One region of the Rhodococcus sp. Z6_132 genome, then DNA from elsewhere that is predicted to be linked to it. Evidence: predicted binding sites of a transcription regulator. Region 1 holds the regulator's gene; the other holds the start of a gene.

Region 1 (14,240 bases):
CCACTGCTTGTCGGTGGCCTCCCGCACGCGCTGCTCCACCGCGCGCATCCGGCCCTCGAGCTCCTGCATGCGGTCGCGCGGCACCTTGCCGATGTCGTCCCAGCGCTCCTGCAGCGAGCGCAGCGCGTTGCGCGCCCCCTCCAGGTCGGTGGCCGGGTCGAGCTGCTCCGCCGCGACCAACAGCTCTTCCTTGGCCACCGCGTTGGCGGTGAACTCCTCGTCGCGCTCGGCCGCGGCGGCGTTGCGGGCGGCGAAGAACACGTCCTGCGCGGCCTTGAACCGCTGCCACAGCGCATCCTCGGCCTCGCGGGGAGCGCGGCCGGTGCCCTTCCACTCCGCCATCAGGTCGCGGAAGCGGCCCGCGGTGGGGCCCCAGTCGGTGGAGCCGGACAGCGACTCGGCCTCCACCACCAGCTCCTCCTTGCGGGAGCGGGCACCCGCGCGGTCGCGGTCGAGCTCGGCGAAGTGCGCGCCGCGCCGGCGGTTGAACGCCTCCCGGGCCTTGGAGTAGCGCTTCCACAGCGCGTCGTCGGACTTGCGGTCGAGCCCGCGGATGGTCTTCCACTCCTCGAGGATGGCGCGCAGCCGGTCGCCGCTCGCCTTCCACTGGGTGCTCTCCGCCCCGATCTGCTCGGCCTCGGCGGCCAGGGCCTCCTTGCGCGCGGCCTGGGCGGCGCGGGCGGCCTCCTTGCGGCTGCGGTCCGCGGCGGCCTTCTCGTCGGTCACCGTCAGCAGCGCCTCCAGGCGGGCCTGCAGGCTCTCGACGTCGCCGACCACCGCGGCGGTGGGCAGGGTCTCCAGCAGTGCCCGCACCGCCTGCTGGGTGTGCTTGGCGTCGCCGGTGCCGGCCTCCAGCCGCTTCTCCAGCAGCACCACCTCGGTGGCGAGGTCGTCGAAGCGGCGGGCGAAGTGGGCCAGGCCCTCGGCGGGCTCACCGGCCTGCCAGGACCCGACCTGTCGCTCGCCGTCCTTGGTGCGCAGCCACACCCCACCGTCGTCGTCCACCCGGCCGAAGCGGCTGGCGCTGGCAGCGGGAGCGACCGCGCGCGGCGTGGCCGGCGTGGTCGGGGCGGGGGCGGCGGAGGGCCGGGGACCCGGGCGCGGACCGCCCGGCTTGGGCATCCCGGGCTTGGGGCCGGCGGGGCGGGGAGAGTCGCCGGGGGTGGTCGCCTGCTCGGGGGATGCTGGGTTCTCGGTCATTGGCCTGCCTCGTCCTGCCGCGCGTCACGGCTGCCCACGTGCTCGTGCACCCGGCCGGTTCGCCGAGTGCTGTGGCCATTGAAACAGGTAATGGCCCCGGTGAGAACCAAGCAGCGCCCTGACGGTGCACTACCCTCGGCCCCCGTGCTGACCGCAGTGGTGCTCGTGCCTGTTCCTCCGCTGCTGGTTCCCGAGCTGGCCGGCGCCGCCGCGGCCGAGACCGACGACCTTCGCACGGCCTGCCTCCGCGCCGCCCGGGTGCTCACCGACCTGGCCTCGCCGTGGACTTCCGTTGGCGTGCACGACACCTCGTGTCGGCTGGGTCCCCCGACGACCGGCTCGTGGCACGGCTACGGCGCGGACGTGACCGTGGCCCTCGGCGCAGGCACTGAGACCTCGTCGACAGAGCTTCCCGGCGACCTCCCGCTGCCCGTGCTGGTGGCCGGCTGGCTGCGCGGACAGGTGGCGGCAGAGGCCAGCGTGGACGTGCGCCTGACCGCCGCGGACGCCTCGCCGCAGGAGTGCGCCGAGCAGGGCCGGGCACTGGCCGCCGAGCTGGCCCAGGACCCGCGCCCGCAGGGACTGCTGGTGCTCGGCGACGGCTGCACCACCCTCACCGAGAAGGCGCCGGGTGCGCTCGACGAGCGCGCCGCCGCCCTGCAGGCCGAGCTCGACCACGCGCTGGCCACCGCCGACTGCGGCGCCCTCGCCGCGCTGGACGCGCAGCTGTGCGCGGAGCTCGGCGCGAGTGGTCGGGTGCCCTGGCAGGTCGCCGCAGCCGCGGCCGCGGCCGCCGGGGACGGCTGGCGCACCGAGACCCTCTACCGCGGGGCGCCCTACGGCGTGGGCTACCAGGTGGCGACGTGGCAGCGCTGAGCCCGGGCTCGGCGGTGCCCCGGCCGGTGGCCATCGTGGGGCCCACCGCCACCGGCAAGTCCGAGCTGGCCCTGCAGCTGGCCGAGGAGCTCGGCGGGGAGGTGGTCAACGCCGACGCCCTGCAGCTGTACCGCGGCATGGACATCGGCACCGCCAAGACCCCGCCGGAGCAGCGCCGCGGCATCATCCACCACCAGCTGGACGTGCTGGAGGTGACCGAGACCGCCAGCGTCGCGCACTACCAGCGCACCGCGCGCGCCGACGTGGAGGCGATCCAAGGACGCGGTGCCGTGCCGGTGATCGTCGGCGGCTCGGGACTGTACGTGCAGGCGCTGCTGGACGAGCTCACCTTCCCCGCCACCGACCCGGCGGTGCGTGCCCGCTGGGAGGCCGAGCTGGCGGTGCGCGGACCGCTGGAGCTGCACCAGGAGCTGGCCCGGGTGGACGCCGAGGCGGCCCGCAAGCTGCTGCCCTCCGACGGTCGGCGCATCGTGCGGGCGCTGGAGGTGGTGGAGCTGACCGGACAGCCCTTCAGCGCCTCCCGGCCGGAGGTGGGCACCCCGCGCTGGAACACCGTGCTGATCGGTCTGGACCGCGACACCGCCGAGCTGGACGCCCGCATCGAGGCGCGCACCGCGACCATGTTCACCCAGGGGCTGGTGGCGGAGGTGCACCAGCTGCTGGAGCACGGGCTGCGCGAGGGCGTCACCGCGCGCCGGGCGCTGGGCTACTCCCAGGTGCTGGCCGCCCTGGACGGCGAGCACGACCTGGCCGAGGCGCAGCGGGCCACCGCCGCCGGCACCCGCCGCTTCGTGCGCCGGCAGCGCTCGTGGTTCCGCCGCGACCAGCGGGTGCACTGGCTCGACGCCGCCGACCCGGCCCTGCCCGAGCTGGCGCTGCAGCTGCTGCGGCCGGAGCGGCTCCACCCCTAGGACAGGCCGTCGGCGATCTGCGCGAGCGCGGCCAGGTGGGCCTCGAGGGCACTGCGTCCGGCGGGCGTCAGCGCCACCCAGGTGAGCCTGCGGGAGTCCGCGCGCACGGGGGAGCGCTCCTTGCGCATCGTCACGAATCCCGCCTCGGCGAGCACCCTGAGGTTCTTGGACAGGGTGGCGTCACTGAGCCCGAGGGTGTCCCGGACGACGGCGAACTCCAGCTCGGACACCCACCGCAGCAGGCCACAGACCCGCAGGCGTGCGGGCGAGTGGATGACCTCGTTGAACGCGGGGGAGGTGCGGTCGCTCATGCCCGCTCGGCAGTGGTGCGGGCCAGCTCGCTGCGGAGGACGTCGTCGTAGCGGCGCCCGAGCACCACGGTGGTGACGAGGGCCAGGACGGCGGGCAGCAGCGCCCACCCTGAGGCGAGGCCGGCGAGCTTGCCGAAGGTGGAGGCCACCATGGCCAGCAGGAAGATCCCGGCCGTCAGGAACAGCAGGCGACGGCTGCGCGGGCCGGCAGGCTGGGTGGTGGAGATGCCGTAGCGCCGCCGGTACGTCGTGGTGAGGACCGGGATCGCGATGACGCCGAGGGCCACCAGCACGACGGCTGCTGATCCTGGCAGTGCCTGCGCGCCGACGATGAGCGCCACGATGAGGCCGAGGCTGGGGTGGTACCACCAGGGCGTCACCATCTGCTCGGCCAGCCGGGCGCCGTCCACGTCCAGGCCATCCAGCGCCTGGCGTGCCTGGGCTGGCGTGAGTGCTCCCGCCGGGGCGAAGTCGTTTTCCATGTCGGCAAGTCTACGGTTTGCTTGCCAACAGGGAAAGTCACTTTTCAGGGCAGCTCAGGTGCTGGGGCTGGCGCTGGGTGAGCGTGGCGGCGGGCAGCCCGCGGATGGCGGCGTCGAGCACCTGCACGGTGTGCGCCACCGCCAGCGAGTGCCCGGCCCGCTCGGCGGCGGTGGCGATCTGCATGAGGCAGCCGGGGTTGGCCGTCACCAGCAGCTGCGCCCCGGTGGCGAGGACGGTGGCGGCCTTGCGGTCGCCGAGCTCGTCGGCCGTGGCCGGGTGGAGGACGTTGTAGACGCCGGCGGAGCCGCAGCAGGTGGTGCCGTCGGCGATCTCGCGGACCTCCACCCCCGGGATCTCGCGCAGCAGCGTGCGGGGCTGCGCGCGGACGCCCTGGGCGTGGGCCAGGTGGCAGGCGTCGTGGTAGGCCACCGACAGGTCCAGGCGGTGGCGCGGAGCCACGGTGCCCAGCTCCGCGAGCAGCTCGGAGACGTCGCGGACCTGGTCGCTGAGCAGCGCGGCCCGCTCGGCGTAGCGGGGGTCGTCGCGCAGCAGGTGGGCGTAGTCCTTCATCTGCGAGCCGCAGCCTGCGGCGTTGACCACCACGTGGGTCACCTCTGCGGCCAGGAACGTCTCGATGAGCGCGCGGGCGAACCGCAGGCCCTCCTCCTCCCGGCCCAGGTGCTCGCTCAGCGCTCCGCAGCACTTCTGCCGGGCGGGCGTGTGCACCTCGCACCCCTCTGCGGCCAGCACCCGGGCGGTGGCGGCGTTGACGTCGGGGAAGAACACGCTCTGCACGCAGCCGGTGAGCATGCCGACCACCGCCCGCCGCGGTCCCACTGCGGGGGTCACCTCCGGAATCCGCTCCATCGGGGCCAGGGGTGGGGCCAGCGACTCCATCACCCGCAGCGACGGCGAGACCCGGTCCAGCAGCCCGGAGCGGCGCAGCACCGGGGACAGCCCGCTGCGCTGGTAGGCGCGCAGCGGCCCGCGCAGCAGCCGCAGCCGGCGCGGGTAGGGGAAGGTGCGGAAGATCAGCCCGCGCAGCAGCCGGTCCCGCCACGGCCGGGTGTGCCGCCGCTCCACCTGCGGACGGACCGCCCCGATCAGCTTGTCGTACTGCACCCCGGAGGGGCACGCGCTGACGCAGGCCATGCAGCCCAGGCAGGCGTCGAAGTGCTGCACCCGCGCCGGGGTCATCGGCTCGCTCTCCAGCCCGGTCTTCATCAGGTGGATGCGGCCGCGCGGGGAGTCCATCTCCTCGCCCCAGAGGGTGTACGTGGGGCAGGAGGGCAGGCAGAAGCCGCAGTGCACGCAGTCGCCGACGAGCGCCTCCGAGGGCGGGTGGTGGCCGTCGAAGGCGGAGGTGGGCTGGGCGTCCTGGGGCGGGCTGGTGGGCTGGTAGCCCACCACCGGCACACCGAGGGACACGTTCTCGGCCATCAGGTACCTCCTGGTCCCCGACCGGGCGCGAGGGTGTGGCTGGGGTCGAGCTCGTTCTTCACCCGGTGCATCAGCCGCAGCAGCGCCGGCTCCAGCGGGCCCCACACGTCCAGCTGGTGCCCGGCTGGCGCGCGCAGCACCAGGGCGGAGCCCTCCACGGCGGTGCACGACGCGCGGGCGGCGTCCAGCAGCACCGGTGCGTCGGCCCCCGTGCAGCCCACCTGGAGCACCCCCACCCCGACCGACCCGCGCACGTGGTGGGCCAGTCCCGGCGCGGCCAGGGCGTCGAGCACGGCGGGCAGGGCGGTGGGCGGGTGGGCCAGCTTGAGCAGCACCTCACCGTCCGGCAGGGCGCCCCAGCCCGGGGGAGGGGTGTCGGCGACGACGGAGCGGACGCCGAGCAGCTGGGCGACGGTCTCGGCGCGGGCGGCCAGCCCTGCGGCCACCCCCTCCAGCTGCACCGCCACGGTGGTGGCGCCGTCGGGGTCGCGGTGCAGCTGCAGCGCGGTGGGGCTGACCTGCGAGCCGCGCACCGCGGCCAGCGCGGCCGCCGCGGCGATGCTGCCCGGCGCCGGGGTGCTCACCCAGCACACCGCCTCGGGCAGCGGGCGCAGCCGGAACCAGGCGTCGGTGAGCACGCCGAGGGTGCCGCGGGAGCCGGTGTAGAGCTTGCCCAGGTCGTAGCCGGCGACGTTCTTGACCACCTTGCCGCCGGAGCGGGCGACGGTGGCGTCCCCGGCCACGGTGGTGGTGCCCAGCATCAGGTCGCGGACGGTGCCGTGCTGGTAGCGCTCCGGGCCGGAGAGGTCGGCGGCCACCAGCCCGCCGATGGCGCTGGTGGGCAGCGGTGAGCTCACCGCCAGCCGCTGTCCGTGCGGGGCCAGGGCGGCCTGCAGGTCGGCCAGCCGCGCGCCGGCCTGCACGTGCACCACCAGGTCGCCGGCGGCGTGCTCGAGCACGGCGTCCATCCGGCCCAGCTCCAGGTGCACGTCCACCGGTGGGCCCGGCAGCCAGTCCACGGTGCTGGCCCCACCCACCGGCAGCACGGTGGCGTGGGCCTGCCCGGCGGCGCGCAGCACCGCGGCCACCTCGTCGGTGTCGGCCGGGCGCGCGGTCAGCCCGTGGCCGAGCGCTCCGCCGGGGCGCACGTGCTCCGCGCCCACCGCGGCGACCAGTGCCTCGGCCAGCCGCTCGGTGTCGGTGGTGGCCGAGGGGCCGGCGCTGGAGACGTCGCTAGAAGACATCGGCGATCCCTGCCTCCACCAACGGGTGCGCCCGCGTGCGGCGCCCGGGCACCTCCCCGCACAGCCGGGGGGTGGGAAAGACCTTGCCCGGGTTGCTCAGCGCCTGCGGGTCGAAGGCGCACCGCACCCGCTGCATGGTGTCCAGGTCGGCGGCGGTGAACATCTTGGGCATGTGCTTGGCCTTGTCGGCGCCCACTCCGTGCTCGCCGGTGATCGACCCGCCGTGGTGCAGGCAGAGGTCCAGGATGCCGCCGCTGACCTCCTCGGCACGCTCGGCCTCGCCGGGCTTGGCGGCGTCGAAGAGCACCAGCGGGTGCAGGTTGCCGTCGCCGGCGTGGAAGACGTTGGCCACCCGCACGCCGGCACCCTCGGCCAGCTCGCGCATGGCGGTGAGCACCTCCGCCAGCGCGGTCCGGGGGATGACGCCGTCCTGCACGATGTAGTCGGGGCTGATGCGACCCACCGCGGCGAAGGCAGACTTGCGGCCCCGCCAGATGAGGGCGCGCTCGACGTCGTCGGCGGCCACCCGGATCTCGAACGACCCGTTGTCCTGGCAGTGCTGCTGCACCGCGGCGAAGGTGTGCTCGACCTCCGCGGCCGGACCGTCCAGCTCCACCACCAGCACCGCACCCGCACCGTCGGGGTAGCGGCAGTGCACCGCCGCCTCGGCGGCCTCGATGGCGAGGGCGTCCATCATCTCGATCGCCGCGGGCACCACCCCGGCGCTGATGATCGCCGACACCGCGGCCCCGGCGGCGTCGGTGGAGGGAAATCCCGCCAGCAGGGTGCGGACCGTCTCCGGCGTCCGCAGCAGCCGCACCACCACCTTGGTGGCGATGCCGAGGGTGCCCTCGCTGCCGACGAACACCCCGCGCAGGTCGTAGCCGGGGCAGTCGCGGCTGCGCCCGCCGAGCATGAGCAGCTCGCCGTCCGGGGTGACCACCTCCACCCCGAGCACGTGGTTGGTGGTGAAGCCGTACTTCAGGCAGTGCGCCCCGCCGGAGTTCTCCGCCACGTTGCCGCCCACCGAGCACACCTGCTGGCTGGACGGATCAGGGGCGAAGTACCAGCCCAGCGGACCGGTGGCTCGGCTGACGTCGAGGTTGATCACCCCGGGCTCCACCACGGCCAGCTCGTTGTCCACGTCGATCTCCAGGATGCGGCGCATCTGCGAGGTGACGATGAGAACCCCGTCAGCCCGCGGCAGCGCCCCGCCGGAGAGCCCGGTGCCCGAGCCCCGGGCCACGAACGGCACGCCCAGCTCCACGCACACCCGCACGCAGTGCTGCACCTGGGCGGCGTCGGTCGGCAGCGCCACCACCGCCGGGGTGACGCGGTAGTGCGCCAGCCCGTCGCACTGGTAGGTGCTCAGCCGGGTGGGGTCGGTGAGCACGCCCTTCTCGCCCAGGCCCGCGCGCAGCCGCTGCGCCAGCACGTCCACGTCCACCGGCGCGTGCTCGGGCGGCACCGGTGCCTGCTCCACCTCGGTGGTCATGGCTGCTCACGGCATCCGGGCGTAGGCGGGCAGGGTGAGGAACTCCGAGAGGTCGCTGCTCAGCGCCATCTCGGTGAACAGCGCGCGGCCCTGCTCGTAGCCGCCCTGCTGGTAGGCGTCCTCGCCCACGGCCTGCTCGATCTTGGCCAGCTCCTCGTCCACCAGCTGCTGCACCAGCTCGGTGGTCACCTTGGCGCCGCTGGAGAGCACCACGTCGTTGTGCAGCCACTGCCACACCTGGGTGCGGGCGATCTCCGCGGTGGCGGCGTCCTCCATCAGGTTGAAGATCCCCACCGCGCCCTGCCCTCGCAGCCACGCCGAGAGGTACTGGATGCCCACGCTGATGTCGTTGCGCAGCCCCTCCTCGGTGGCCTCGCCCGGGGTGGAGCGCACGTCCAGCAGCTGGTCGGCGGTGACGTGCACGTCCTCCCGCGTGTTGTCCAGCTGGTGGGGCCGCTCGCCGAGGACCTCGGTGAACACCTCGGTGCACAGCCCCACCATGTCCGGGTGTGCCACCCAGGAGCCGTCGAAGCCCGCCCGAGCCTCCCGGGTCTTGTCCTCGGTGACCTTCCTGGTGGCGTTGGCGTTGACCTCCTCGTCGCGGCGGGAGGGGATGAACGCGGCCATGCCGCCGATGGCGTGCGCGCCGCGCTTGTGGCAGGTGCGCACCAGCAGCTCGGTGTAGGCCCGCATGAACGGCGCGGTCATGGTCACGGAGTTGCGGTCGGGCAGCACGAAGTCGGCGCCGCGGTGGGCGAAGCACTTGATGGTGCTGAACAGGTAGTCCCAGCGTCCGGCGTTGCACCCGGCGGAGTGCTCGCGCAGCTCGTGCAGGATCTCCTCCATCTCGAACGCCGCGGGCAGCGTCTCGATGAGCACGGTGGCGCGGATGGTGCCGCGCGGGATGCCGAGGGCCTGCTGGGCGTGCAGGAAGACGTCGTTCCACAGCCGAGCCTCGAGGTGGCTCTCCATCTTGGGCAGGTAGTAGTAGGGGCCCTGGCCCAGCTCGACCTGCTTGCGGCCACTGGTCACCAGGTACAGCGTGAAGTCGAACAGCGAGCCGGAGACCTCCTCCCCGTCCACCAGCACGTGCTTCTCCGGCAGGTGCCACCCGCGCGGACGCACCACGATGGTGGCCAGCTCCTCCGCCGGGCGCAGCGCGTAGCTCTTGCCGCCCTCGGCGGTGAAGTCGATGGTGCGGTCCAGCGCCGCCCGCAGGTTCAGCTGGCCCTGCACCATGTTCGGCCACAGCGGGGTGTTGGCGTCCTCGAAGTCGGCCAGCCACACCTTGGCGCCGGAGTTCAGCGCGTTGATGGTCATCTTGGCGTCGGTGGGGCCGGTGATCTCGGCCCGCCGGTCCACCAGCCCCGGCGCCGGCGGCGCCACCGACCAGCTGTCGTCGCTGCGGACGTCGGCGGTCTCGGGCAGGAAGTCCAGCGTGCCACCGGCGTCCAGGCCGGCCTGGCGGCGCTGGCGGGCCTCGAGCAGCTCGCGCCGTCGGGGGTTGAACCGGCGGTGCAGGTCGGCCAGCAGGCCCAGCGCCTCGTCGGTGAGCACGCAGTCGAAGCCGTCCTGGCGCTCGCCACGGACCTCGATGCCGGTGGGTGGTGCGGTGGCCATGGCGTTCCTCCGCACTCCGCAGGACGGAATCGAGCCGCTGATGCATCACGACGGTAGGACTGGCCTGTGACCTGCGCAACAGCAGCGATGGTCGGGGTACGAACCTAGGATGAGCGCCGTGGACTTCGCCAAGGGGCACGGCACCCAGAACGACTTCGTGGTGCTGCCCGACGTGGACGGGATGCTCGACCTCACCGCCAAGCAGGTGACCGCGCTGTGCGACCGGCGCCGCGGCCTGGGCGCCGACGGGGTGCTGCGGGTGGTGCGCGCCGGCGCGCTGGAGGAGCCCCTCGCCGAGGGGGTGTGCGCCGACGACTGGTTCATGGACTACCGCAACGCCGACGGCTCCATCGCGGAGATGTGCGGCAACGGCGTCCGGGTGTTCGCGCACTACCTGCGGGCAACCGGCCTGGAGCCGCGCGACGAGTTCGTGGTGGGCACCCGAGCCGGCGCCCGGCCGGTGGTGGTGCACGCCGGCGACGGCGCGTTCGGCGAGGTGACCGTGGACATGGGCCCTGCCCGGGTGCTCGGCGGCGGCACCGCCGCCCTGGCCGGGGAGCTCTTCGGCGGTGTGGCCGTGGACCTGGGCAACCCGCACCTGGCCTGCGTCACCGACCGCGACCTCAGCACCTTCGACCTGAGCACCCAGCCCGGCTTCGATGCCACGCTCTTCCCGCACGGGGTGAACATCGAGCTCGTCAGCCCGCTGGCCGGGGGCGAGGTGCACATGCGGGTGCACGAGCGCGGGGTGGGGGAGACCCGCTCCTGCGGCACCGGCACCGTCGCCGCTGCGGTCGCGGCCCTCAAGGTCGCGGGGGCGAGCACCGGGGACGTGGCGGTGAACGTGCTGGGCGGACAGGTGCGGGTGAGCATCTCCGAGCACACCAGCCACCTGCGCGGCCCGTCCGTGCTGCTGGCGCACGGCAGCATCGACCCGCACTGGTGGGCCGCCCCGGCATAGGTTCTGCCCTGGGCATATCTCAGTGGGCAATCATCGCGTTCCGTGGGACCATGGGCGTTGTATGACGAACTCATCCACGTGGGACGACCACGACACAGATGCCCCCATCGACGCCGCTGCCGCGGACGGTGCCCCCTTCGACGAGGTTCCCCTCGGCGAGGCCGAGTCCCCGGACGGCGCCTCCGGAGACACCTTCTCCCCGGGCCCCGACCACGACCCCTCGGTCGGCGAGATGCAGCTGCAGGAGCGCACCTCGTTGCGCCGCGTCGCCGGGCTGTCCACCGAGCTCACCGACGTCACCGAGGTCGAGTACCGCCAGCTCCGCCTGGAGCGCGTCGTGCTCGTCGGTGTCTGGATGCAGGGCAGCACCGCCGAGGACGCCGAGCTGAGCCTGGCCGAGCTGGCCGCGCTGGCCGAGACCGCCGGCTCGGAGGTGCTCGAGGGCCTGGTCCAGCGGCGCGACAAGCCCGACCCGGCCACCTACATCGGCTCCGGCAAGGCTGCCGAGCTGCGCGACATCGTGGTGGCCACCGGCGCGGACACCGTGATCTGCGACGGCGAGCTGACCCCGGCGCAGCTGAACGCGCTGGAGAAGGTGGTCAAGGTCAAGGTGGTGGACCGCACCGCGCTGATCCTGGACATCTTCGCCCAGCACGCCACGTCCCGCGAGGGCAAGGCGCAGGTGGCGCTGGCCCAGATGCAGTACATGCTTCCCCGCCTGCGCGGCTGGGGTGAGTCGATGTCCCGGCAGGCCGGCGGTGCCGGCGGCAGTGCCGGCGGGGTGGGTCTGCGTGGACCTGGTGAGACCAAGATCGAGACCGACCGGCGACGCATCCGCGAGCGGATGGCCAAGCTGCGTCGGGAGATCAAGGGCATGAAGCAGGCGCGCGACACCAAGCGCGACAGCCGCCGCCGCAACGAGGTGCCCAGCGTGGCCATCGCCGGCTACACCAACGCCGGCAAGTCCAGCCTGCTCAACGCCCTCACCGGTGCCGGGGTGCTGGTGCAGAACGCGCTGTTCGCCACCCTCGACCCGACCACGCGCCGGTCCGAGCTGGCCGACGGTCGCGAGTACGTGCTCACCGACACGGTGGGGTTCGTGCGGCACCTGCCCACCCAGCTGATCGAGGCGTTCCGCTCCACCCTGGAGGAGGTCGCCGACGCCGACCTGCTGCTGCACGTGGTGGACGGGTCGGACCCGCAGCCCACCCAGCAGGTGGCCGCGGTGCGCCAGGTGCTGGTGGAGGTGGCCGACGAGCGCAAGACCGGGCTGCCGCCGGAGCTGATCGTGGTGAACAAGGTGGACGTGGCCGACCCGGTGGTGCTGGCCCAGCTGCGCAACCTGATGCCGGACGCGGTCTTCGTTTCCGCCCACACCGGGGAGGGCATGGACGAGCTGCGGCAGCGGCTGGTCGAGCTGATGCCGCACCCGGAGGTGGAGGTGGACGTGCTCGTGCCCTTCACCCGCGGTGAGCTGGTCGCGCGGGTGCACTCGGAGGGGGAGGTGCTCGAGGAGACCCACCAGCCCGAGGGCACGCACCTGCGGGCGCGGGTGCGTGCCGACCTTGGAGCGGCGCTGGTGGAGTTCGCCAGCCCGCAGGTGCCTGCCTAGAGCTTGCGCATCACCGAGACCACCTTGCCGAGCACGGTGGCCTCGTTGCCGGGGATGGGCTCGAAGGCGGCGTTGTGCGGTATCAGCCACACCTCGCCGTCTCGGCGCTTGAACGTCTTGACGGTGGCCTCGCCGTCGATCATGGCGGCCACGACGTCACCGTTCTCGGCGACGTTCTGCTGGCGCACCACCACCCAGTCGCCGTCGCAGATCGCCGCGTCGATCATCGACTCGCCGACCACGCGGAGCATGAACAGGGTGCCGTCGCCCACCAGCTCGCGGGGGAGGGGGAAGACCTCTTCCACCGCCTGCTCGGCCAGGATGGGGCCACCGGCGGCGATGCGGCCCAGCACCGGCACGAAGGTGGGGGTGGGCATCTGCTGCAGCACGCTGCCGCCCTCACCGGTGGTGGCCGCAGCCGCCTGGTTGGCCAGGTCTTCGGGCATCCGCACGTCCACCGCCCGCGGGCGGTTGGGGTCGCGTCGGAGGAACCCCTTGCGCTCCAGCGCCTTGAGCTGGTGGGACACCGATGAGGTGGAGGTCAGGCCGACGGCCTCGCCGATCTCGCGGACGCTGGGCGGGTAGCCCCGCACCTCGACCGAGTCCCGGATCACCTCGAGCACCTTGCGCTGGCGCGGCGTGAGGCCGGCGGCGGCGGCCGACAGGTCGGCGGTCTCCTCGGCGGTGGCACCCGGAGCGGCACCCGCCGTGGTCGGGGCGCCGGGAGTGTGGCTGCTCATCGTGTGATGCCTCCTGTGGGGAACCGCGAGTGGTCCGGTGCTCTGCGACGAGGCCGCGCGGGTGTGCGTCCACCTGCGGAACTTCGCCAAAGTGCGGTGGTGTTCTGGTGATTCGAACTTAGTCCTGCAGCAGGTCACATTCAAACACCTGTTCGATCAACACGCCGACAGCTCTCGATTTTGTCGGTCGCCCCTGGTAGACATCGACCAGACGTTCGAATCGAACGCCTGTTCGACACGGGAGGTTGACATGCTCGATCTGGCTGATCGCCGCTCCACCCTGCACCGCGCGGGCGTTCGCAACGCACACTCACGTCTCGCTGGGCCACGTCTCACTGACTCCCTGCTGGTTGACCCGCGACGCCGCGCCGACCTGTTCGAGCTCGAGCGCGAGCTGCGCTCGCTGGGCTCCCTGCGGGCCGGGGACGCTGGGGCGGCGCGCACCGTGGAGGCGCCCCGGCGCACCCGCCGTCCCCGCGAGGTCGCCCGCCGCCGCCCGGCTGGGCGCCTGGTCGAGTACGGCACCGCCCCACTCCGCCGGGCAGCCTGCACGCCACGGGTCACTCGACCGTCCCCGGCTCAGGTGCGCCTGCGCCTGGTGGTCACCGGCGCCGTGCTCGCCGGCGCGCTCGCGCTCGGCGTGCTCGCCGTGGTGACCCTGGGGGGAGGCGGCGACGCCCCCATGCCCACGCAGACGGCCGTCACCCAGGTGCGCGCCGGGGAGAGCCTGTCCGCGGTGGCGGTGCGCTCGGCCCCGGGGGTGCCCGCGGCGGCCATGGTGCAGCGCATCGTCGATCTCAACGCCCTGGACACGGTCGCCGTGCGCCCCGGCCAGTCGCTGGTCGTGCCCGTCGGCGGATGACGCTGGACACGTGCTGGCGCCGTCGACCCCGCCGGACTGCTGGTGGCACACCGTCTCCGCGAGGCGGACACGCCGACCGGGCTGGGGAGACGCAAAATCCGTTGCCGATGGCTTGCATCGGGGCCTAGTGGGGATTACGGTCATGACCACAACATCTAGTAGTTACATAGATGTGGTTAGTCCACAGGTTGGGGTCCCACTGTGTAGGGGGATCCACAGGTTGTCCACGGATCCGTCCACACCCACGCCCTAGCTTGGCGTGCTCCGACGGCCTGCGGGCAGCGGGGCTTGTCGTCCGAGAAGGGGATGTCGTGCACTGTCCGTTCTGTCGTCACTCCGACTCTCGCGTGGTCGACTCGCGCGAGGTCGAGGACGGCCAGGCCATCCGCCGCCGTCGCGCGTGCCCGGAGTGCGGGCGGCGCTTCACCACGGTGGAGAACGCGGTGCTGTCGGTGGTCAAGCGC
Region 2 (14,240 bases), on a different contig from region 1:
CCGAGCATCGCCTGCATCTGCGGGCTGACGCCCTTGCCGGGGTCGGCCAGCATCTCCTCGTCCAGCGGGTGGATGTAGGCGGGGATGTCGTTGCCGTCGCACACGGGAAACACCGACCAGGTGTGGTCGAGGTGTCCATGCGTGAGCAGGACGGCTGCGGGAGTCAGCCGGTGCCGAGCCAGCAGCGCCGTGAGTGGCTCGACTGCGTCCTGGCCGGGGTCGACCACGACGCAGGGGCCGCCCTCCTCGGGAGCGATCACGTAGCAGTTGGTCTGGAACGACCCGGCGGGAAACCCGGCGACAAGCACGGTGAGGGCTCCTGGTGTGGAGACGGCGGTGGACTCGGTCAGCCTATCGGCGCCGCCCCTCACGCTCCCGACACCCGGGGGCTGGCACACTCGGTGGGTCTGACCCTCGCCCCGCCCGGACCGTTCTGGGCGCCCACGACCTGGAGGACCACCCGGTGCCGACCAACGAGCAGCGACGCCAAGCCGCCAAGCGCAAGCTCGAGCGCCAGCTGGAGCGGCGGGCGGTCCGGGCCAAGCGGCGCCGCCAGCTGACCGTGGCGTTCACCGCCATCGGCGTGGTGCTGGCCATCGGCGTGGTGGCCCTCGTGGTGGTGCTCACCCGCGGCGGCGAGGACGACAACACCACTGCTGCCCCGCCCACCACCGAGGAGGCGCCGGCCGAGGGTGCGCCGCTGCCCGCCGCCCGCAGCGCGGCTCTGCCTGCCACTGTGGACTGCAGCTACCCCGCCTCCGGCGAGGCGTCCAAGCCGAACACCCCGCCGCAGAGCACCGGGGTGTCCACCCAGGGGGTGGCCGCGGTGAAGATGGCCACCACCCAGGGTGACCTCGGGCTGTCGCTGGACCGGGCCCTGTCTCCGTGCACGGTGAACAGCTTCGTCAGCCTGGCCAACCAGCAGTACTTCAACGACACCCCGTGCCACCGCCTGGTGACCTCCGGCATCTACGTCCTGCAGTGCGGCGACCCCACCGGGCAGGGCACCGGCGGCCCGGGCTACGGCTTCGGCAACGAGTTCCCCACCGACCAGTACGCCGCGGACGACGCCGCTGCCCAGGCGGCCGCGATCTACCCGCGCGGCACGATCGCGATGGCCAACAGCGGTCAGCCCAACAGCAACGGCAGCCAGTTCTTCCTGCTCTACAAGGACTCCCCGCTGCCGCCGCAGTACACCGTCTTCGGCACCGTGGACGAACCCGGCCTGGCCGTGCTGGAGAAGATCGCGGCCGGTGGTGACGACGGCTCCATCAGCGCCGGCGGCGGGGCGCCCGCCACTCCCGTCACCATCACCTCGATGACGGTGCAGGCATGAGGCGGGCCACCGCGCTCGCGGCGGTCGCACTGGCCGCGGCGCTGAGCCTCGCAGGCTGCAGCAGCGACTCCGACGACGGCGCTGCTCCCGCATCACTGCCGGTGTCCACCACCGGCGCACCGAGCACGTCCCCCACCAGCGCGCCGCTGGCCGGCCAGTTCGCCCGGCCCACCCCGCTCCCGCCGACGGTCACCTGCGCCTACCCGCCGTCCGCGCAAGCGGTGCGGCCGGTGAGCCCCCCGCCGACCGCCAACATCTCCACCCAGGGGATCGCGACCGTCACCCTGGACACGTCCGTCGGTGACATCGGGCTGAACCTCGACCGGGCGCTCGCACCGTGCACGGTCAACAGCATGGTGAGCCTGTCGACGCAGGGCTACTTCGACGACACCCCGTGCCACCGCCTGGTGACCTCCGGCATCTACGTCCTGCAGTGCGGCGACCCGACCGGCAAGGGCAACGGTGGTCCCGGGTACGTCTACGCCAACGAGTACCCGACCGACCTGTACCAGGCGAATGATCCCGCGCTGTCCACGTCGGTGAACTACCCCCGCGGCACCGTCGCCATGGCCAACACCGGCAAGCCGTCCAGCAACGGCAGCCAGTTCTTCCTGGTGTACCAGGACTCGCCGCTGCCGCCGACCTACACAGTGGTGGGCTCCATCAGCGAGGCCGGGCTGGCCACCCTCGACAAGGTGGCGGCGGGCGGCGACGACGGCTCCATCAGTGCTGGCGGCGGCGCACCCAAGACCGCGGTCACCATCGAGAAGGCCACGGCCAGCTAGCTCTGGTGTTCTCGAACGGGCCGCTCCTTGCCGGGGGCGGCCCGTTCGCTGTCGGTGCTGGTCACAGGGCCGAAAATGTCGGGGCGGGGCCCTATGCTTCGAACATGCGTTCGAATGTTGCGGCAGTGGCAGTGGAGGACCTCCCCGACGAGGTCGCCTCGCTACTGGCCGAGCACGCCTCAGTGATGGGGCGGTTGCAGCGGCTGCCGCTGGCCGGGCTCAGCAATGCTGGGGTGTTGGCGGTGTGCCGTGAGGTGGAGCGGGTGCAACGGATGAAGCCCACAGTGCAGCATCGGTTGATCGTGGAGATGGAGTGCCGCTCCTTGGCCACGGTGTTCCTGGCTCGCGGTACTGCGGGGTTGTTGTCGGAGCTGCTGCACCTGGACATCCAGGAGGCGCGGGCCCGGGTACGGGCTGCGCAGCTTCGAGGGCCGCGCACGTCGTTCACTGGTGAGGACCTCGGACCGGCCCATCCTGCGTGCGCGGCCGCCGAAGCGGAAGGCTCCCTCTCCCCGCGGCACGCCGAGATCGTCGCCAAGACGATGCACGACCTACCCGCATCCCTGGACACCGAGACTGTCGGGTTGGCCGAGCAGACTCTGGCCGCGCAGGCGTGTGCGCTGCGGCCCTCCGAATTGACCAAGGCGGCGGAGCGACTGACTACCTACCTCGATCCCGACGGCCGCGAGACCTCTGACGTGGACCGGGCGCGGCGACGTGGCTTCACCATCGGCCGCCAGCGCCCGGACGGGATGAGCCGCATCAGCGGTGAGCTGGACCCGATGACCCGGGCCCTGGTGGACGCGGCGTTCTCCGCGGCCGCCCGGCCGGTGTCGGAAGATGGGGTTGTGGATCCGCGCAGCGCCGCGCAGCGAAACCACGACGCGCTGGCCACACTGTGCCGCAACGCCCTCGCCTCCGGTGAGCTCCCGAACAACCGTGGTCTGCCAGCGACGGTGGTGGTCACCATGGGACTGGCGGACCTGGAGCGCCGGACAGGCACTGCCAGCACCGCCTCAGGTGGGACTGTGCCGGTGCGTGACGTGCTGCGCATGGCCGCCGACGCGAGGTGGCTGCCCTGCGTGCTGGACTCCGCCGGCCAGGTCCTGCACCTGGGCACCGGGCAACGACTGGCCTCACCGGCGCAACGCCTGGCCCTGTACGCCCGAGACCGCGGCTGCACCCGGCCGGGCTGTGAGATGCCCGCCCAGTGGACCCAGGTCCACCACCTGCACGAGTGGCAACACGGTGGGCCCACCGACCTGCACAACCTCGCGCTAGTCTGCCCGTTCGACCACCGCCTCATCACCCACGAAGGCTTCACCGTCCGCATGGGCACCAGCGGCAGAGTGGAATGGCTCGCACCCAGACACGTTGACCCACAACAGGTTCCACGCACCAACCCGATCCACCACCCACCGGACCTGAGCGACCCCGACCCGCCCTAGCTGGCTGAGGTCACTCGGTACACGTCGTAGACACCCTCTACGTTGCGCACCACGTTGAGCACGTTGCCGAGGTGCTTGGGCTCGCCCATCTCAAAGGTGAACTTGCTGACCGCCACGCGGTCGTGCGAGGTGGTGACCGACGCGGACAGGATGTTGACCTTCTCGTCGGCCAACGTCTTGGTGATGTCAGACAGCAGGCGGTGCCGGTCCAGCGCCTCCACCTGGATGGCCACCAGGAACACCGACGACGAGGTCGGCGCCCACTGCACCTCCACGTGTCGCTCCGCCTGCGCGTTCAGCGAGGTGGCGTTGGTGCAGTCGGTGCGGTGCACGCTCACCCCGCCGCCCCGGGTGACGAAGCCCAGGATCGCGTCGCCAGGCACCGGCGTGCAGCACTTCGCCAGCTTGGTGAGCACGCCGGTGGCGCCGGTGACCAGCACACCGACGTCGGTGGAGCGTCGCGAATGTCCCGTGGTGGTCGACGGCGTCGCGCGTGCAGCCAGCTCTTCCTCGGCGTCCTCCACACCGCCCAGCTGCGCCACCAGCCGCTGCACCAGGTGCTGCGCCGACACGTGACCCTCGCCCACCGCGGTGTACAGCGCCGAGACGTCGGCGTAGCGCAGCTCGCGGGCCAGCGCGGAGATGGTCTCCCCGCTCACCAACCGGTGCAGCGGCAACCCGCCGCGCCGCACCTCCTTGGTGATGGCGAGCTTGCCCGCCTCCAGCGACTCCTCGCGGCGCTCCTTGGCGAACCACTGCCGGATCTTGCTCTTGGCCCGCGGCGACACCACGAAGCTCTGCCAGTCACGGCTGGGCCCGGCGTTGGCGGCCTTGGAGGTGAACACCTCCACCACCTCGCCGTTCTCCAGCGGCCGCTCCAGCGCCACGAGGCGCCCGTTCACCCGCGCACCGATGCAGCGGTTGCCCACCTCGGTGTGCACGGCGTAGGCGAAGTCCACCGGCGTCGAGCCGGCCGGCAGCGTGATCACGTCCCCCTTGGGGGTGAACACGAAGATCTCCTTGACCGCCAGGTCGTAGCGCAGCGACTCCAGGAACTCCCCCGGGTCGGCCGACTCCCGCTGCCACGCCAGCAGCTGACGCATCCACGCCATCTCGTCCACGTCGGCGCCGGGGGAGGCCGCGTTCTTGCCGCGGGACTCCTTGTACCGCCAGTGCGCGGCGATGCCGAACTCCGCGGTGCGGTGCATCTCGCGGGTACGCACCTGCACCTCCAGCGGCTTGCCCTCCGGGCCCACCACCGTGGTGTGCAGCGACTGGTACACCCCGTAGCGCGGCTGGGCGATGTAGTCCTTGAACCGCCCCGCCATCGGCTGCCACAGCGAGTGCACCACGCCCACGGCGGCGTAGCAGTCCTTGACCTCCTCGCACAGCACCCGCAGACCCACCAGGTCGTGGATGTCGTCGAAGTCGCGTCCCTTGACGATCATCTTCTGGTAGATCGACCAGTAGTGCTTAGGCCGGCCCTCCACCGTGGCGTCGACGCGACCCTCGGTGAGCGTCTGCTGGATCTGCTGCTGAACGGTGGCCAGGTAGGTCTCCCGCGAGGGCGCGCGGCCGGCCACCAGCCGCACGATCTCGTCGTACTTCTTGGGGTGCAGGATCGCGAACGCCAGGTCCTCCAGCTCCCACTTGACCGTCGCCATTCCCAGCCGGTGCGCCAGCGGGGCGATGACCTCGAGGGTCTCGCGCGCCTTGCGCACCTGCTTCTCCGGCGGCAGGAACCGCATGGTGCGCATGTTGTGCAGCCGGTCGGCCACCTTGATCACCAGCACGCGGGGGTCGCGGGCCATCGCGATGATCATCTTGCGAATGGTCTCTGCCTCAGCGGCGCTGCCCAGCGCCACCTTGTCCAGCTTGGTGACCCCGTCCACCAGGTGCGCCACCTCGTCGCCGAAGTCGCGGCGCAGCTCGTCCAGCGAGTAGCCGGTGTCCTCCACGGTGTCGTGCAGCAGGGCGGCGATCAGCGTGGTGGTGTCCATGCCCAGCTCGGCCAGGATGGTCGCCACCGCCAGCGGGTGGGTGATGTAGTGGTCGCCAGACTTGCGCATCTGGCCCTCGTGGTGGGCCTCCGCGGCGTCGTAGGCGCGCTGCAGGGTGACCAGGTCCGCCTTGGGGTGCAGCGACCGGTGCAGCGTCGCCAGCGGCTCGAGCACCGGCTTGACGGCACCCCCACGCTGCGCGGTGATGCGTCGGGCCAGGCGGGCACGCACGCGCCGCGAGGCCGACGAGGTGCTGGACGGGGGCGGGGTCTCCGCAACAGCTCCCGCGCCATCAGCACTCTCGGTGGACACCGGTTGCACGTCGTGGCTCACCACTTCCACCTCCTGCCCAATGCCTGGAACGGCATGCCGTCATCACGCAACGGTCACACCGTCACGGTGTCGAGAGTAAACCTCAGGCAGGGACGACACAGACGAGCGGGGCACGTCCCTCTTCGGGACCGTCGGCGAGCAGCTCGCGCCCACCCAGACCGGGAACCTCCAGGACGGCCGCAGCCGCGGTGACCTCGGCCCCGCACCGCCGCAGCAGCCGCACCGACGCGGCCAGGGTCCCGCCGGTGGCCAGCACGTCGTCCACCACCAGCACCCGGCGACCGTGCAGGTCCACCGCCGCGGCCGGCACCTCGAGGGTCGCCTTGCCGTACTCGAGGTCGTAGCTCTGCGAGTGCACCGGCGGCGGGAGCTTGCCGGCCTTGCGCACCGGCAGCACCCCGACGCCCAGCGCCAGGGCCACCCCGGAGCCGAGCAGGAAGCCACGTGCGTCGATGCCCGCCACCAGGTCCACACCCTGGGCGTCCTCGGCCAGCGCGGCGATCACCGCGGCCAGCGCGGGACCGTCGGCGAACACCGGGGTGAGGTCGGAGAACAGCACGCCGGGGACGGGAAAGTCCGCGACCACCCGGGTGAGTCGCCGGACGTGCTCCGCCGCGCTGCGCCGCACGTCGAGGTCGTTGGTGAGGCTCATCGCTTCCGCTTTCCAGTGGGGCGCGCACCCGTGCTGGGCGCGCTCCCCCGCTTCTGGTTGGGCTTGGTCGGGCGAGTGGGGCGCACCGGGGTGCGCGGGGTCGTGGTGGCCGTGGTGGCACGGACGGCGGCGACGTCAGCACCGCCGACCATGGCGGCCTCCGGCGCACCCGCCTGCTTGGCCGCCAGCGCCTTGCGCCGGGCCAGCACCTTCTTGGTGTGCACGGCCACCTCGCCCTTGCGCTCGCGCAGCGTCACCACCAGCGGCGTGGCCAGGAAGATCGAGGAGAAGGTACCCACGATCAGGCCGGTCAGCTGCACCAGTGCCAGGTCCTTGAGCGTGCCGACACCGAGCAGCCACACGCCGATGACCAGCAGCCCGAGCACCGGCAGCACCGCGATCACCGTGGTGTTCACCGACCGGACGATGGTCTGGTTGACCGCCAGGTTGGCCTGCTCGGCGTAGGTGCGCCGGGTCAGGTGCAGCACCCCGCGGGTGGTCTCGTGCACCTTGTCGAACACCACGACGGTGTCGTAGAGCGAGAAGCCGAGAATGGTCAGCAGACCGATCACCGTGCCCGGGGTGACCTCGAACCCGATGAGGGAGTACACGCCTGCGGTGACGATGAGGTCCTGGGCCAGAGCGGCGAGCGCCGCGATGGCCATGTCCCGCTCGAAGACGATGCCGATGAAGATGCCGACCAGCACCAGGAACACGATCAGCGCGACGATCGCCTTCTGGGTGATCTCGCTGCCCCAGGTGTCGCTCACCGCCGTGTCGCTGATGGCGGCCAGGCTCGGCTCACCGCCGGCCGGCGCCGGGCGGAAGGCGTCGAAGAGCGCCTGGCGCAGCCCGTCGACCTGGTTGGCGTCCAGCGTCTCCGAGCGGATCTGGATGGTGCTGGAGCCGCCGGAGCCCACCGTCTGCACGGTCACCGGGTCGGTGCCGATGACCGCCGAGTACACCTCCTCGACCTCGGAGACCGTGGCACCGCCGGCGGGGAACTGGATCTGGGTGCCGCCCTCGAAGTCGATGCCGAGGTTGAAGCCCCGGAAGATGATGGAGCCGAGGCAGACCAGCACCAGGACTGCGGTGATGACGTACCAGCGACGCCGGTTGCCGATGATGTCGAACGCGCCCGTGCCGGAGTAGAGCCGGGTCATGACGTTCTTGCGCGTCAGCGGGTCACGGGTGTCGACTCCACCGTTCAGGGAGCCACCGTTCTCGTCGCCGTTGAGGCTCTCGTCGTTCTGGGTGGTGCTGCCCTGGGGGTCTGGGGTCTCGGACATGCTCAGGCCTCCTTCGGGCGTGCGCCGGCGGCGGCGAGCTGCTTGCGTTGCTTGGCCTGCGCCTGCACCGAGCCCAGCCCGGTGAGCTCGGGCCGGGACAGGAAGGCGTTCTTGGACGCCATCGCCACCAGCGGGTGGGTGACCAGGAAGACCACGATCAGGTCGAGCACGGTGGACATGCCGAGGGTGAACGCGAAGCCCTTGACCTGCCCGACGGCAAGCACGTACAGCACCGCCGCGGCCAGGAAGCTCACCGCGTCAGCGGAGAGGATGGTGCGCCGAGCACGCACCCAGCCGCGGGGCACCGCCGACCGGAAGCTGCGGCCCTCCCGGACCTCGTCCTTCAACCGTTCGAAGAACACCACGAACGAGTCGGCGGTGATGCCGATGGCCACGATGAACCCGGCGATGCCGGCGAGGTCCAGGGTGAAGCCGATGTAGCGGCCGAGCAGGACCAGCACGGCGTAGATGACCACGCCGGACAGGATCAGCGACAGCGCGGTGAGCACGCCGAGCAGCCGGTAGTACAACAGGCAGTAGATGAGCACCAGGATCAGGCCGATGCCACCGGCCAGCAGGCCCGCCTTGAGCGAGGCCAGGCCCAGGCTGGCCGAGACCGTCTGCGCCTCCGACTGGTTGAACGACAGCGGGAGCGAGCCGTACTTCAGGGTGTTGGCCAGCTCCTCGGCCTGCGGCTGGCTGAACTTGCCGGTGATCGAGGTGACGCCGCCGGTGATCGCGGAGTTGATCCGCGGGGCGCTGACCACCTCGCTGTCGAGCACGAACGCGGCCTGCTTGCCCACGTTCTGGGCGGTGTAGGCGGCCCAGATGTTGCCGCCCTCACCGGTGAAGGTCAGCTGCACCTCGAAGCCGACCCCGCCGGAGGCCACCGAGGACGTGGCGTCCTTGATGTCGCTGCCCTTGAGGAAGGCCGGGGTCAGGACGTACTTGGCCAGCCCGTCGGCGCCGCAGGTGACCAGCGGCAGCGCCGGGTCGTCGTTGCCGGCGAGGACGTCGGCCACGGAGCAGTCCAGCGTGGTCAGGGCCTGCTGCTGGACCGCCGCGTCGGTGCTCTGGCGCTGCGCCTTCGCGGCGGCGATCTCGCCGGCGACCCTGGCCGCCTCGCTGCCCGGCACCGGTGCGGGGGTGGCGGCCGACGGAGTGGTCGTGACGGCGGGCGCTTCCGGGGCGGGCGCAGAGGGGGTGGGTGCGGGGGCAGCCGTGGTGGGTGCGGGGGCAGCGGTGGTCGGCGCAGGGGCGACCGTGGTGGGCTCGGGCGGGATGCTCGGATCCTGCGCGGGCACCGGACGGCCCTGCGGCGTCGGCGGCGGGGCGGTGGTGGGTGCGGGCGCCTCGGAGGTCACCGCGGGCGCAGGGGGCGTGGTCGCCGGGGCCGGAGCCGGAGTGGTCGGCGCGGTGGTGGCCGGCGGGGTCGCGGCCACCTCGGTCTGCACGCCACGGAAGTACAGCTGCGCGGTCTGCCCGAGCGCCTTGGCCTGGGCGCCGTCGTCTCCCGGCACGGTGATCACCAGGTTCGACCCGTCGATGATCACCTCGGAGCCGGACACCCCGATGCCGTTCACCCGGTTCTCGATGATCTCCCGGGCGGTGTTGAGGCTCTCCTGGCTGGGCGCCTCACCGTTGGGGGTGCGCGCGGTCAACGTGACCCGGGTACCGCCCTGCAGGTCGATGCCGAGCTTCGGGGTGGGCTTGCGGTCGCCGGTGAAGAACACCAGACAGTAGAGCGCCGCCACGATCGCCACGAAGATGGCCAGGTAGCGAACGGGGCGGATCTGCCCTGCCGGTGGTGCCACGTTCGGTAACTCTCCTCAGGTTCGCTTCATCATGGGTGCAGCCCGCCACGTCGTGCGCCCTGCGACCACGAGCGCCGGCAGAGCGTACCTGTGTGCAGGTGAAGGCCCTGTTCACGCTGCGTGCACCGGGCCGGTGCGGGTCAGGCCGTGGTGTCGCGCTTGACCAGGTCCGGCCGGGACGCGTCGTGGCTCGCGTCGAGCTCGTCGGAGTAGTCGTACACGTCGGGGACGTCGGCGGCGGTGTCGGAGACACGCTCCCTGACGACCATGCGGTTCCAGGTGGTGACCACGCCGGGAGCGATCTCCAGCTCCACGGTCTCCTCGTCCAGGGCTACCACGGTGGCGTACAGGCCAGCGGTGGTCATGATCCGGTCACCGACGCTCAGGGAGTCCTGGAACTCCTGCGCCTCCTGCAGCACCTTCTGCTGGCGGCGGCGTCCCAGGAACATCGGCAGGACCAGCGCGACCAGCAGGAGCGGGAGGATCAAGTTTTCCATCAGAGTGGATCCTTAGGTTGACTGGATCGGGCAGTATCGCCCGACCAACACCCAAGTGTGCCATTAGCCGCCTGCGGCACCCCCGCGTCAGTCGAACAGCGGCGGTTCGGGCGTGCCGCCGCTGACCGCGTCCGGCGGCGGCACCAGACCCAGGTGCGCCCAGGCAGCGGCGGTGGCCACCCGGCCCCGCGGGGTGCGCGCGAGCATCCCGGCGCGCACCAGGAACGGCTCGCAGACCGCTTCCACCGTGGCGGGCTCCTCACCCACGGCCACGGCCAGGGTGGCCACGCCGACCGGCCCCCCGCCGAAGCTGCGCACCAGCGCGCCCAGCACTGCCTTGTCCAGCCGGTCCAGGCCCAGCTCGTCCACGTCGTAGACGGCCAGCGCCGCCCGGGCGACCTCCCGGGTGACCACCCCGTCCGCGCGGACGTCGGCGAAGTCGCGCACCCGGCGCAGCAGCCGGTTGGCGATGCGCGGAGTGCCCCGGGAGCGCCCGGCGATCTCCTTCGCCCCACCGGGGTCGAGCTGCACCCCGAGAATGCCCGCGGAGCGGCGGATGACCAGCTCGAGCTCGGCCGGCTCGTAGAACTCCATGTGCGCGGTGAAGCCGAAGCGGTCGCGCAGCGGACCGGTCAGCGCCCCGGAGCGGGTGGTGGCGCCCACCAGCGTGAACGGGGCGACCTCCAGCGGGATGGACGTGGCACCGGGGCCCTTGCCCACCACCACGTCCACCCGGAAGTCCTCCATCGCCAGGTACAGCATCTCCTCGGCGGGCCGCGCGATGCGGTGGATCTCGTCGATGAACAGCACGTCGCCCTCGAGCAGGTTGCTCAGCATGGCGGCGAGGTCACCGGCGCGCTCCAGCGCCGGACCCGAGGTGATCCGCAGCGCGGACCCCAGCTCCTCGGCGATGATCATGGCCAGGCTGGTCTTGCCCAGCCCGGGCGGGCCGGACAGCAGCACGTGGTCGGGCGGTGTGCCGCGCAGCTGTGCCGCGGAGAGCACCAGCTCCAGCTGCTCGCGCACCCTGGCCTGCCCGATGAACTCGGTGAGGCTGCGGGGCCGCAGGCTGCGCTCGGCGTCACGGTCCTCCGGCAGCGCCTCCGGCGTGAGCTCCTCGCGCCCGGTCACCGCTTGCGGCCCAGCGCGTTGAGGGCGGTGCGCAGCGCCACCGGCGTGGTGAGGTCGGGGGCGTCGGCGAGGACGGCGTCCACCACCTGCTCGGCCTGCTTGGTCGGGAAGCCGAGGCCGACGAGGGCGTCGAGCACCTGCTCGCGGACGGCACCACCGAGGTGCTGCACCCCAGACCCGCCGGCCACCTTCTCCACCTTGTCCTTGAGCTCGACGATCATCCGCTCGGCGCCACGCTTGCCGATCCCGGGCACCCGGGTGAGCGCGGTGACGTTCTCCTCGGCCAGCGCCGCGCGCAGCGCGTCCGGCTCGTGCACCGACAGCACCGCCATGGCCAGCCGCGGGCCCACCCCGGAGACGGTGAGCAGCAGCCCGAACAGCTCCCGGGACTCCGCGTCGCCGAAGCCGTACAGGGTGAGCGCGTCCTCGCGGACGATGAGCGTGGTGGACAACCGACCCTCGTCGCCGCGGCGCAGCCCCGCCAGGGTGGCCGGGGTGGCGTGCACGCGCAGGCCCACTCCGCCAACCTCGACCACCGCGTGGTCGAGCCCCAGGGACAACACCTCTCCGCGGATGGAGGAGATCACCGAGCGCCTGCCTTTCGTGCCTGGGCCAGTCGTTCCTGGTACCGGCGCTGCTGCTCGGCCGCCGCCTGCTCGGCAGCAGCCAACCGGGCCATCATCGGCGCGCGCCAGCAGTGACAGATGGCCAGGGCGAGCGCGTCGGCGGCGTCGGCGGGCGCGGGCTTGACGTTGAGGCCCAGCAGCTTGGTCACCATCGTGGTCACCTGCGCCTTGCCCGCCGTGCCGCTGCCGGTGACGGCGGCCTTGACCTCGCTGGGGGTGTGGAAGCTGACCGGGATGCCGCGCCGCGCCGCCGAGAGGGCCACCACTCCGCCGGCCTGCGCGGTGCCCATGGCCGTGCGCACGTTGTGCTGGCTGAACACCCGCTCCACCGCGACGACGTCGGGTGAGTGCACGTCCAGCCAGTGCTCGGCCGCCTGGGAGATGAGCAGCAGCCGCTGGGCCAGGTCGAGGTCTGCGGGGGTGCGGACCACGTCCACGTCCAGCGCGAACACCTCGCGGCCACGGCCACCCTCCACCACGCCGAAGCCGCAGCGGGTCAGGCCGGGGTCGACACCGAGCACGCGCACTGGCTCATCCCCTTTGCTCCTGGTCAGCGCCCGCTCCGGTGCGAACAGACGTTCGAACTCTAGTGGGCGCGGTGCTGTGCACCGAGCAGCGACACGCTCGGCGGTGCGGGCCCGGAGTCTTCCGGCCCTGAGATAGGTTCGAACCGGAATAGTCCGGCACGAACACTGGAGCCGCATGCCCCTGGTCGAGCTCGAGCGTCCCGCAGCCGGCCTGGCCGTGGTGACGCTCAACCGGCCGGAGCGACTCAACGCCCTGAGCTTCGCCCTGGCGGAAGAGCTGCACACCACGCTCGCCGTGCTGGAGCAGGACAACGAGGCTCGGGTGGTGGTGCTCACCGGCGCCGGTCGAGGCTTCTGCGCCGGGCTCGACCTCAAGGACGAGACGCAGCGCTCCCCCACCGCCGCCGGGCTGAGCGGACCAGCGGCCGGGATGCGCTCCCAGGAGTACCTCGCCTCGCTGGTGCCCCGCCTGCAGCGGCTGCCGCAGACGGTGATCGCCGCGGTCAACGGCCCTGCCTTCGGTGGTGGACTGGCGCTCGCCGCCGCCTGCGACCTGCGGATCGCGGCGGCCTCGGCCACCTTCGGCGTGCAGTTCATCAAGATCGGCGTGTCCGGGTGCGACATCGGCATCAGCTACACGCTGCCGCGGCTGGTCGGGCTCTCCCGCGCCACCGAGCTGATCACCACCGCGCGCACGTTCGACGCCGAGGAGGCGGAGCGCATCGGCCTGCTCACCCAGGTGGTGCCGGACGCGCAGCTGCTCGTCGCGGCACGCAAGCTGGCGGCCACCCTGCTGGCGCACAGCCCCTTCGCGCTGGCGATGACCAAGCAGGTGCTCACCGCGAACGCCGCCGCCACCAGCGTGGACGCAGCCATCGCGCTGGAGAACCGCACCCAGATCCTGGCGGGCACCAGCAGCGACTTCCGCGAGGCCAGCGCGGCCTTCCGGGAGAAGCGCCCACCGCGGTGGGCATCACCGTCCCCCTCCACAGGAGAGTCATGAACCACGACCAGCTCAACCGGCTCTTCGACCTGGCTGGGCGCACCGCCATCGTCACCGGCGGCACCCGCGGCATCGGGCTGGCCATCGCCGAGGCCTACACCTGCGCCGGCGCGAACGTGGTGGTGGCCAGCCGCAAGGCCGAGGCCACCAAGGCCACGGCCCAGCACCTGCAGAGCCTGGGCGGCAACGCCATCGGGGTGCCCACCCACGCCGGCGACCTGGACGCGCTGGCGACGCTGGTGCAGCGCACCGTGGCCGAGTTCGGCGGGGTGGACATCGTGGTGAACGGCGCGGCCAACCCGGTGACCCAGCCGCTGGGGCAGATGACACCGCAGGCGTGGGCCAAGTCGCAGGACGTCAACGTCCGCGGCCCGCTGTTCCTGGTGCAGGAGGCGCTGCCGCACCTGACGGCGAGCAGCCACGCCGCGGTGCTGAACATCATCTCGGTCGGCGCGTTCATGTTCGCGCCCAAGGTCGCCATGTACGCCGCGGGCAAGGCGGCCCTGATGTCGCTCACCCGGTCGATGGCCGCCGAGTACGCGTCACGGGGCATCCGGGTGAACGCCCTGGCGCCCGGATCGGTGGACACCGACATGGTGCGCAACAACACCCCGGAGGCCGTCGAGGCCATGCGGGTGGGGTCGTTCCAGCAGCGGCTGGCCACGCCGGAGGAGATGGTGGGGCCGGCACTGCTGCTCACCTCCGACGCCGGCAGCTACGTCACCGGACAGGTGCTGATCGCCGACGGCGGGATGGTGGCGCACTAGCCCGTGGTCACCATGGCGAGCACGCCCCCCAC

The links. The regulator LexA, encoded in region 1, represses DNA repair genes until DNA is damaged. The targets are predictions, from matches to a motif close to CGAACANNTGTTCG.
Region 2: a site for LexA is predicted at 12,480-12,493, ahead of ruvC (crossover junction endodeoxyribonuclease RuvC). Genes of this name have one in related genera too.

Annotation. Positions count from the first base shown of each region.
Region 1 covers NZ_JBYUNP010000003.1:665,613-679,852, forward strand. The annotation lists gene AC3YO9_RS16325 (DUF349 domain-containing protein) at 1-1,200, opposite strand, end outside; gene AC3YO9_RS16330 (class III extradiol ring-cleavage dioxygenase family protein) at 1,345-2,076, shown strand; gene miaA (tRNA (adenosine(37)-N6)-dimethylallyltransferase MiaA) at 2,064-3,008, shown strand; gene AC3YO9_RS16340 (transcriptional regulator) at 3,005-3,319, opposite strand; gene AC3YO9_RS16345 (hypothetical protein) at 3,316-3,801, opposite strand; gene AC3YO9_RS16350 ((Fe-S)-binding protein) at 3,839-5,242, opposite strand; gene AC3YO9_RS16355 (FAD-binding oxidoreductase) at 5,242-6,486, opposite strand; gene AC3YO9_RS16360 (FAD-linked oxidase C-terminal domain-containing protein) at 6,476-7,981, opposite strand; gene aceB (malate synthase A) at 7,988-9,601, opposite strand; gene dapF (diaminopimelate epimerase) at 9,720-10,562, shown strand; gene hflX (GTPase HflX) at 10,795-12,174, shown strand; gene lexA (transcriptional repressor LexA) at 12,171-12,839, opposite strand; gene AC3YO9_RS16385 (LysM peptidoglycan-binding domain-containing protein) at 13,165-13,776, shown strand; gene nrdR (transcriptional regulator NrdR) at 14,088-14,240, shown strand, end outside.
Region 2 covers NZ_JBYUNP010000002.1:633,461-647,700, reverse strand. The annotation lists gene AC3YO9_RS09720 (MBL fold metallo-hydrolase) at 1-308, opposite strand, end outside; gene AC3YO9_RS09715 (peptidylprolyl isomerase) at 464-1,336, shown strand; gene AC3YO9_RS09710 (peptidylprolyl isomerase) at 1,333-2,121, shown strand; gene AC3YO9_RS09705 (HNH endonuclease signature motif containing protein) at 2,226-3,569, shown strand; gene AC3YO9_RS09700 (RelA/SpoT family protein) at 3,566-5,881, opposite strand; gene AC3YO9_RS09695 (adenine phosphoribosyltransferase) at 5,985-6,554, opposite strand; gene secF (protein translocase subunit SecF) at 6,551-7,843, opposite strand; gene secD (protein translocase subunit SecD) at 7,846-9,657, opposite strand; gene yajC (preprotein translocase subunit YajC) at 9,798-10,154, opposite strand; gene ruvB (Holliday junction branch migration DNA helicase RuvB) at 10,242-11,285, opposite strand; gene ruvA (Holliday junction branch migration protein RuvA) at 11,282-11,872, opposite strand; gene ruvC (crossover junction endodeoxyribonuclease RuvC) at 11,869-12,438, opposite strand; gene AC3YO9_RS09660 (enoyl-CoA hydratase/isomerase family protein) at 12,614-13,441, shown strand; gene AC3YO9_RS09655 (SDR family NAD(P)-dependent oxidoreductase) at 13,438-14,208, shown strand.